Regions from separate parts of the Bacillus sp. EB V-12 genome, predicted to be linked through region 2. Evidence: riboswitches for the same ligand, from Rfam matches in the RefSeq annotation. Region 2 holds a riboswitch; each other region holds the start of a gene.
The links. Region 2 has a riboswitch for magnesium ahead of ACZDYH_RS10735 (P-type ATPase actuator domain-containing protein). Riboswitches for the same ligand answer to the same signal wherever they lie in the genome.

Region 1 (3,288 bases), on a different contig from region 2:
ATAACCAAACATCTAGACAACTATATAACACGAACGTTATACTCAAAAAATTTAGCTATCGTTCGTGTTTTGTGTTAAAATAATTATACTACATTTTAAGGGAGCGTTTTATTATGAAAGAAGTATTTCGTTTACAAACTGATTTTTCATCTTCATTTGATCGCTGGGTAAGTTCTTTCGTGTCTGATCACCCAGCACAATTAGAATGGACAACTTTAAAGGAATTAATCCATGAATATACAACATCACATACAAATGATACGTTACCAGCATATATTTCTTCAGCTTTAACATATTACGCCCAACGCGTTTCAACTACAAACAGTTCAGAGATTGTTATTTTTGAAAACCCTACAATCTCGTAATCTATAATAAAAAAGCACTGGTTACAGTGCTTTTTTATTTATACTTATTTAACAAATGATCATATTCCATCCAAAAGTCGGTATACATACTTCGCTCAAACTCATTTAAAATTATCTTTTCACTTGATTTATTGAATAATTCTTTTGCCTGTAGCGCAAAAGAAACAATTTGTTTTCTATATTCATTTTCATTTACTTCTATATGAAGCCCTTCATAGTATATAGCCTTTTGATCAGTAGAAATAACTTTGACAAAATCCTTTAAAACCACATTTTCACCTATATGGTTTATAGTCCAATGAATTGAAATTGGGCATCCTAACATGAGCATAGTGCCACATCCGTGCAAAATAAGCCCCTCTTCATTTTCAATATCACAAATATATTCTTTATCTAAAGTTCGTAACAGAGCTAAAGCTGATTCACTTATTCCCCATTCCTCATCCATACCTGTTTGTGTAATAATCGTTCCATCCACATTTAAATAAATTTCCCCGTGAGAACATAAATCTTCCTGCTCATTAAACAACCACTTTTGATTCTCAATATTTATAATAAAATTTTGTGGTACCATTACAAATTCCCCTTTTATAAAAATATTTATTTTTCATATTATTTATAATCAATATCATACATTTCATCCCACATATCTATTATAAATCCGTTTAATATTTTAAAAACACAGATAAAAAAGATATTGACACTACAATTTTACAGTGCTAACATTCAACATGTAATTGAATATGTTCTCTGTTAGGTGAGGCTCCTGTATAGAGAAACGCTGCTGCCCAAAAATGTCGAGAGACGCCAATGGGTCAACAGGAAAGGTCGGAATGAAGGCCTTTTTTAATGTAGCTGGTTTCAGTACCTATGCTATACAGTGCTAAAACTCAACGAGGGAGAGGTGCATGTATTTTGTCATACACAAAAACTGTTTTTATTTATGTCTACTAACAGTCTTTGTTGTGGACTCTTTTAACTGCGAATTCAGACCTTTACTCGTTTTGAGTAAAGGTCTTTTTACGTCTATATGCACCTTACTATGAAACAAACATAGCATATTCAGAAACTACTAAATTGTACGGAGGTGAGGAACAGTTGGCAATTGATGATTCGGCCCAGATACCCATACGTTTTACATTCATATTTCATCATGTAGGTAGGAAAGAAACTGTTCCTCACCATTTCAAATAGTTAGGTAACAGATTGTTTCCTCCTTCATGACAGAGGAGGAACTACCGATGTTTAATTTACAAAGACAAGAAACAAAGCATGCTTATGAGCAAGATAGCATGAAAACAAATAACGAATTATTAGTGGAGGTTGCAACACAAGATGTAAGCTCTGCGTTAAAACTTTTAGAAACAACACAAGATGGATTATCTAAACAAGAAGCGTCTCGTAGACTTTCTTTATATGGTCCGAACGAAATAGCTCATAATAAAATGGCACCGTGGTACATTCAATTTCTGTCGGCATTTAAAAATCCATTTATTTTCGTTTTATTAGCTCTTGGAGCACTCTCCTTTTTCACGGATGATATGCAAGGAACAATTGTCGTATCTGCAATGGTACTACTTAGTGCAACAATTCGGTTTTCCCAAGAATTTCGTTCTCAAAAAGCTGCCGATAAGTTAAAGGCTATGGTTCGAACAACTGCGAGCGTATTTAGAATAAATGGATTTGTACATGAAACAAAAAATGTAACGAATTTAAATCGAAATTACACAACAGAAATTCCAATTGAGGAACTTGTACCTGGCGATATCATTTCCCTTTCAGCCGGTGATATCGTTCCAGCTGATGTGCGTATTGTATCCGCTAAAGATTTATTTGTTAATCAATCTTCTTTAACAGGGGAAGCACTTCCTGTAGAAAAATACGAACACTGCTACCATACAGAAAATAAGCATATCTTACCGACAAACATGAAAAAAAATTACAATCCACTCGATATGGAAAACCTTTGTTTCATGGGAACAAATATTGTAAGTGGTAGCGCAAAAGCTGTTGTCATCTCAACAAGTACCGATACGTATTTCGGCTCTTTAGCCAATAAGGTAATTGGAAAGCGTGTAGAAACAAGCTTTGATAAAGGTGTAAACAAAGTAAGCTGGCTCTTAATTACATTCATGCTTATTATGGCACCTATTGTCCTTCTCATTAATGGATTCACAAAAGGTGATTGGCAAGAAGCTTTCTTCTTCGCTATTGCCGTCGCTGTCGGCCTTACACCTGAAATGTTACCGATGATTGTAACTGCTAATTTAGCTAAAGGTGCCGTTAACATGTCTAAACAAAAAGTAATTGTAAAACAGCTAAATTCTATTCAAAACTTAGGTGCTATGAACATTCTTTGTACAGATAAAACCGGAACTTTAACAGAAGATAAAGTTGTCCTTGTTCGTCACTTAGATCCCAAGGGAAATGAATGCAATCGCGTCTTGCAATTTGCCTATTTAAATAGTTTCTATCAAACTGGATTGAAAAATTTAATAGATAAAGCTGTTATTAAGCATACAGAGGAAAACAATACATTTAATCCATCAGCTTTTCAAAAGCTAGATGAAATTCCATTCGATTTCGCCCGCCGGCGTATGTCAGTCATCGTAAAGGATATTTCAGGTGAACATACAATGGTTTGTAAAGGTGCCGTAGAAGAAATTTTATCAATTTGTAACTACACTGAAGTGGATGAAAAAATCGTTCCACTCACCGAGGAAATACGTTCAAATGTCAAAAAACTAAGTGAGACACTAAATAGTGAAGGTATGCGGGTTATTGCTGTTGCTTATAAAAAAGATAGAAGAATAAATGATACAGAGTACGCAGTAAAAGACGAAACTGATATGATTCTCGCTGGATATATCGGCTTTTTAGATCCACCGAAACCATCTGCAGCAGCTGCAATTCAAGCATTACA
Region 2 (3,288 bases):
TTGAGTTCGACATAATTTTATTTATTATAATACTGTTTACAAAAACAAAAAGAAGGTGTCACCAAGTCAAAGTTCGACTTATGCAACATCCCTCTTCCCAAACTATTTATAGCATATTTATTAATATTTCAGGTCTTCCCCAATTCATTTCTTCACAAACAAATCTAAGTTTTTCTTCATCCATTGTGTGTAATCCTTCTTCTAGTGAACATGAAATTGGAACTTCACAGTGAATTTGGGCTAATTGTAACGAAATATTTAAGTTCTCTAAATCACTTTCAATCTTCGTACGCTGCGCTTTTGTTAATGATTCTACATTTTCTAGTACAGCGGATACTGTTCCGTGCTCTTGAATAAGCTTATACGCTGTTTTTTCACCGATACCTTTTACACCTGGATAATTATCACTTGTATCTCCCATGAAAGCTTTTGCATGGACGATTTGCCACGGCTCTACACCTTTTTCTTCCATGATTTTCTCCGGTGTGTAATATTCGTAATTTCCAATTCCTTTACGCAGAAGCATAACTGTAACGTTCTTATCAACAAGTTGAAGTAAATCTGTATCACCAGTTAAAATATAAACTTCAGCTTCATTGCAGTATTGTTTTGCAAGCGTACCGATACAATCGTCCGCTTCGTAGCCTTTCATACCGATAACTGGAATGGATAATTTCGCAGTCATTTCTTGCACTAAATCAAATTGAGGAATTAATTCTTCTGGTGGCGCTGCACGATTTGCTTTATAATTCGAGAACGATTCTGTTCTAAATGTCGTACTTCCCATATCCCAGCATGTAACGATATGTGTTGGTTCGATCGCTTGCGTAGCTGTTAACAAGTGTTTCATATAACCATGAATCCCGTTCGTAGGGGTTCCATCTTGTCGTTTCATAAATTGTCCGTAGACACTTGTTGCGTAAAAAGCACGAAATAATAGTGCCATACCATCAACTAATAATACTTTTTTCATAATTCCTCTCCTATTAAAAAAATAATAACCTCACGTTATCACGTAAGGTTATATAAATAGATTACCATTCTACGTTTTTGCTCAACTTTGTCTATTATACATTGTTTTTGTATATTTAGCACCATTAACACATTAAGACATTCTACTACAACAAGTATGCAATATGCCTGAATACGTATTTTTTCCAGTAGAAACAACGATAGCTTTTGCATTTCCACTAACGATATGCGAACCTTTAAAACATACATTTTCAAGCTCAAGTGGATTATAATCTTTCATCCGTTTTAATGGAATAAATCGTTTACGTTCAAGGTGATAGCAGCTCTCAAACTTCTCTATATTCGCTTCGTTTCCCGTTAACACAGACTCATTCACTAATAAATCATCTGCATAAATAATACGTACATCAGCTGGCACAGCATCTCCAGCCGAAAGAAAAATCATATCTCCAGGTACAAGTTCTTGCACTGGTATCTCCATCATTTTCAGTTCACTATTTAACCCTGTACTACTAGAACATTCTACTCTAGATACAGTAATCGTTTCACGTTGTAATTCATCACACACACGTTGTTTTGAAAAACCTGGAATCATGCCACCAAGCTTCATCATTACTTCTGCGAGAAGTGCTCTTTTTGAAGTTAGTTCATTTCGGCCATATACTTGAATACGTTTTTGCGCCTCTTTCATTGATAGTCCGTCTCTTGTTGTTTTAAAATATGCAAATACAGATTTTACATCTCTTGTTGCAATTTCAATTAATAAATCTTTATTTTTTTGGAGCATTGTTTGTTCTTTTATTGATTTTTTACTTAGTTTATATGACGTGTTACCCACAGTTTTGTTTGCATATAACATATTATCGTCTCCTCCTTTACAACATAGGAAGAAACGCTTTGTTTCTCAATTTATCCACTTTACTGTGAAAGTGTCTCGCGCTTTATAAACGCTACATTGTGATAAATATAGAGGGAGGAACAAATCGTTTCCTGCCTACATCATATATTTTTGATTTGAAGTATATGGGTAACGGAACCGAGTCAGAATTTGACATGCTCCTCACCTCCTCGTTTAATTTTATAGTTTATACTATGAAATTACTCATAGCTTGGTAACAAAAAAGACCCCTACCCTTAAGAGAGTAGCGGCCATTACATACACAAATAAACGATTTCTAATATAATTAGAAATCTACGGACCTCTCCCTCACCGAGTTTTAGCACTGTATAGCATAGGTACATTACCAGCTACGTTAAGAAAAACCTTAATTCGATCATTCCTGTTGACCCATTGGCGTCTCTCGACATTTTTGGGCAGTAGCATTTCTCTATACAGGAGCCTCACCTAACAGAGACTTATTTTCATTACATTGAAAATGTTACTCTTATTTAAAATAGATGTCAACCGTAGCCTACAATTTTTTCAAAAGGTATGGCAAACTAACATATATAAAGTGTAACTTTAATCAGTGGAGGTTTTGTTCATCCCCCACTGATTATTAGCCCTCACCAATCGGGCTTTTACGGGATAAAATAAAAAACTTTACGTTTAAACGTAAAGTTTTTAATAAGTTATACAACCAGCAATTACAATCCCAATTGAAATTGATAAAAACATAAGAAAAAGACCAACTGCTTGATTATCTTCTTCGAGACTTTTGTTTATATTAAAGCGTGGTGTAAGCCACTCAGCTAAATAAAAGACGATAATTTGAGCCAAAATCCCAACTGCTCCCCACGAAATCATATCAAGAAGTGAAATTGAATTAGCTGCTGTCGAATATAAAACAACAGCTAACCCAAGTAATCGTCCTCCAAGCACATAGCTTACCGCCTTATTTCCTTGAGCCATTAACTTAAATTCCTTTACTTTCGTTGTCACTTCCATCAAGAACAGACCTATACATAAAAGGCCGAGTGTTACTACTAAATATAATAAAAAATTAATCATTTTTTCCCCTCCTTTTTATACCTACCGGTAAATAGTACGATTCATTTCCTGTAATCTTTTCTCCCGCACGAATACCGATACTACTCGCTTTTCCAGCAATTAAAAACGAACCAAACACATATGACAGTTTCTCGATCCCTTTTTCTGTTTCCAAGGATACGACTGGCAGTTCGATATACTTTTGAAATATCGGCAGTGACGCTTTATATGTTTGGTGTGCATTTTGAAGCATAATATTTTCGTCTTTATCGCGAATCGTAATTGTATCTCCTTCTCTCCCAAATGAAGGTTTTTGAACGAAAGAACCTTTTCCTAAAAATAAATCTGGTTCTAAATATGTAGGTAACATATATTCTTTAATCCAC
Region 3 (3,288 bases), on a different contig from region 2:
ATGGGCATCAAATTGCAAGGTTCCCTGTTGGCACAAAATTTGAGTATAGCAATACAGGATATTTTTTATTGTCACTAGTGGTAGAGAAGGTAAGTGGCAAGTCCCTACGTCAGTTTGTAAAGGAACGTATTTTTGAACCTTTACACATGAAAGACACAGCGATTGTGGATTGCTACCCAACTACTATTTCAATTGCTAGTGGATATTCGAGGAATGAGCAAGGAACATATAAAATCTATGAAAGCCCTTGGGAACATACAGGGGATGGGGCAGTTCATACAATAGTTGAAGACCTGGTAAAATGGGGAGAAAATTTAACTACAGTTACCGTTGGTGGAAAAAATCTCGTTAAAAGAATGAGCGAAATAGGTCCGAAAATTTCTTCAACTGGGGATACAATTATTGACAATGAAGATTATGCTTTTGGGTTAAGGCTTGTTGAAGGTTTTAACTTTCGATACTTGGAACATTCAGGAAGTTGGGCAGGTTACCGCTCACACTTCATGCGGTTTCCAAAAGAATATTTGTCTGTTGTGGTACTAAGTAACTATGATGAATTTGACTCTAAAAAATATGCTAATGAAATAGCAGGAATTGTTTTAGAAAAATAAAAAATAGGGCTTAGAAGACAGTATCTGAATTTGGTTAACCACACGTTGTTTTAGGTGTAATTGATTTTGAGAACGGAAGGCAAGCATAAATTTATGCTTGCCTTTTTTCGTATTAAAATGAACATAGATATTTGTATTCATACAGTTAAAAAATTAATTAGAAATTCTTTAAATATAGATTACTCAATGAGGTTGAATGTAATATTTTTCTAAAAAATATTACATAATATATATTCTAATTATTAGACTTAATTTTGTTGAAAATTGAAATATTAATTAATATTCCTATTGCTATTAAATTAACCATTAAAGAGCTTCCACCAAAACTTACAAATGGAAATGGGGTACCTGTAAGAGGAAATAGTCCTGTAATACCACCTAAATTTACAACAGATTGCATACCGATCATACATCCTATACCAATCGCTATAAAACTGCCGAATGGATCTACACATAATTGTGCAATTTTTAAGGAGCGAAGTACTATAGTCAAAACTCCAGCCAATAGAATAAATACACCAATAAATCCTAGTTCTTCAGAAACTATTGCCATTATAAAATCAGTGTGTGGTTCTGGAAGATAACCTGTTTTTTGTATACTATTTCCAAATCCACGACCAGTGATTCCTCCAGAGCCAATGGCAATAAAAGAATTTACAAGCTGGTATCCATTTCCTTGCGCATCAACAAAGGGATTGAAAATCGTAGTAATACGTATCTTTTGAACTTCTGATAAACTATATTGAATCAAATAATATAAAATAGGTAACCATAAAATAGAACCGATGGTAGTTCTTTTGATTAGTAGATTTATATTTATTCCTGAGCAAAGAAATATGCTAAAACCTATACCTAATATTAAAAGTGCAGATCCTAAATTTGGTTGTTTAAAGATAAGAAAAAAAATTGTAGCTAAAAAAAATAAAAGTTTTCCCATACTACTCCAGTTATTTTTAGCTTGTTCTTGTCGTAGTGCAAAAAAACGGGCTGTTACAAGTATTGTTCCTAATTTAAGAAATTCAGCTGGCTGTATTCCAAAGATCCATGATTGAGCATTATTTACCACTTTTCCTTTCCATAAAACCATAATTAATAAAAAAATCCCCCCAACCATAATACAGATAGAGATTATTCGTTTTTTCCATATTTCATATGGGAGTAAAGCACAAACTATTAACCCTATTGTTCCTAAAAGTAGCTTTGTTAATTGAGAATCAACAAAATGTCTACTGTTATAACCATAATGTTGGACAGCGACAATGGAGCTTGCACTATACATCATGACAATACCTAAAGTACATGTTATGAATAGAGGAAGGAGCAATAGATAATCGAGTTTTAATATTTTTTTCATTTTAATATCCTCCTGATTTAAAACAAAACATAATATTACATTTGCTAATGAATAGAATCTTGTTCTCGTCAATTAATAAATATGACTTGTGTTTAGGAAGATTCTATCGCTTACTCCCTGTTTTTTTTACGCAAAAATCCCCCTAGTATTTAACTAGAGGGATTTAAAATGGCATGACTAAATAAGGCTTTTCTCCCCCTAGTAGAGCTTTGGCACTATACAACGTAAAGTAATGAAAATTCATTACTTAGCTATCTTAAGAAGAGCCTTAATCCGACAATTCCTGTTCTACCCATTGGCGTCTTTCGACATTTTTGGGCAATAGCCTGTGTTTGTATAGGAGCCTCACCTAACAGGTTCAGCAATATAAATTTTATGTATTTGTTTCGTGTGGCAAGCATAAATATATTTTTTTTGATTGTCAAGTAACCGTATTGCTAATTTTATATATTTTATTGTTTTATAGCCCTTTGAGAAATGATGTACGAAAATGTATGTAATCATTTCGTATAAATACATATTTTCGACTTGTAGTGTATAGTTCGATTAAGTAATTTAATCATATAAATTTGATAAATGGTAAAGAAGATTTTAATCATAAAAGAAGATTTTTTTAAGAATGTTCTTTTGATATACAGAATGACTAATTATTCATCTTCTGTTATAAAGTTGGAATTTGATTAAAAACAATAAGGTTCATATGTTTTATAACGTTTGTTCGAATTAAATCTATTTGAATTCTATGTTTTTTAAGAGGAATTTTAAATTTATAATAAAATATAATTTCATTTTCTATAAAAGATTTTTTATGAATGGAATTGAAAGTCAGTTGACAAATATTAAATTCTGGTTTAAATTTTGAAGTAATTCAATAAGCTTTGTTAGGTGAGGCTCCTGTATAGAGAAACGCTGCTGCCCAAAAATGTCGAGAGACGCCAATGGGTCAACAGGAACGGTCGGATTAAGGCCCTTCTTAATGTAGCTGGTTATAAAAACCTATGCTATACAGTGCTAAAACTCAACGAGGGAGTGGTATACGATTTGATAGAAAGGCACCTCTGTGATTTTGGCAGAGCTGTCTTAATAATCATTTATTTGTATTGTAAAAAACCTTTACTCCTTTTTGAGTAAAGGTTTTTCTGTTTAATGTTATTTGTTTTATCTTGTCTATATTCAAAAAGGAGGTAATTCTAACTAATGAATTGATTGCAATGTAACTGTTATTGATCTAATAAAAAATTTAAGACAGATAAAATAAAACAAAACCGCTCATGAAACTCTAGAGTCTCCCTTAGCAATATGAGGAGGAGTTAACATGAAGAA

Region 1: another riboswitch for magnesium. It lies ahead of mgtA (magnesium-translocating P-type ATPase); the one in region 2 lies ahead of ACZDYH_RS10735 (P-type ATPase actuator domain-containing protein).
Region 3: another riboswitch for magnesium. It lies ahead of ACZDYH_RS27720 (FtsW/RodA/SpoVE family cell cycle protein); the one in region 2 lies ahead of ACZDYH_RS10735 (P-type ATPase actuator domain-containing protein).

The regions. Positions count from the first base shown of each region.
Region 1 covers NZ_JBUXJL010000001.1:499,458-502,745, reverse strand. The annotation lists gene ACZDYH_RS02695 (DUF3932 family protein) at 114-365, shown strand; gene ACZDYH_RS02690 (hypothetical protein) at 400-939, opposite strand; M-box (ykoK) riboswitch at 1,108-1,273, shown strand; gene mgtA (magnesium-translocating P-type ATPase) at 1,607-3,288, shown strand, end outside.
Region 2 covers NZ_JBUXJL010000002.1:783,557-786,844, reverse strand. The annotation lists gene ACZDYH_RS10740 (5'-3' exonuclease) at 107-973, opposite strand; gene ACZDYH_RS10735 (P-type ATPase actuator domain-containing protein) at 1,106-1,831, opposite strand; M-box (ykoK) riboswitch at 2,167-2,332, opposite strand; gene ACZDYH_RS10730 (DUF350 domain-containing protein) at 2,537-2,923, opposite strand; gene ACZDYH_RS10725 (glutathionylspermidine synthase family protein) at 2,916-3,288, opposite strand, start outside.
Region 3 covers NZ_JBUXJL010000017.1:22,099-25,386, reverse strand. The annotation lists partial or broken gene ACZDYH_RS27725 (serine hydrolase domain-containing protein) at 1-611, shown strand, start outside; gene ACZDYH_RS27720 (FtsW/RodA/SpoVE family cell cycle protein) at 847-1,965, opposite strand; M-box (ykoK) riboswitch at 2,153-2,329, opposite strand; M-box (ykoK) riboswitch at 2,836-3,001, shown strand; gene mgtE (magnesium transporter) at 3,281-3,288, shown strand, end outside.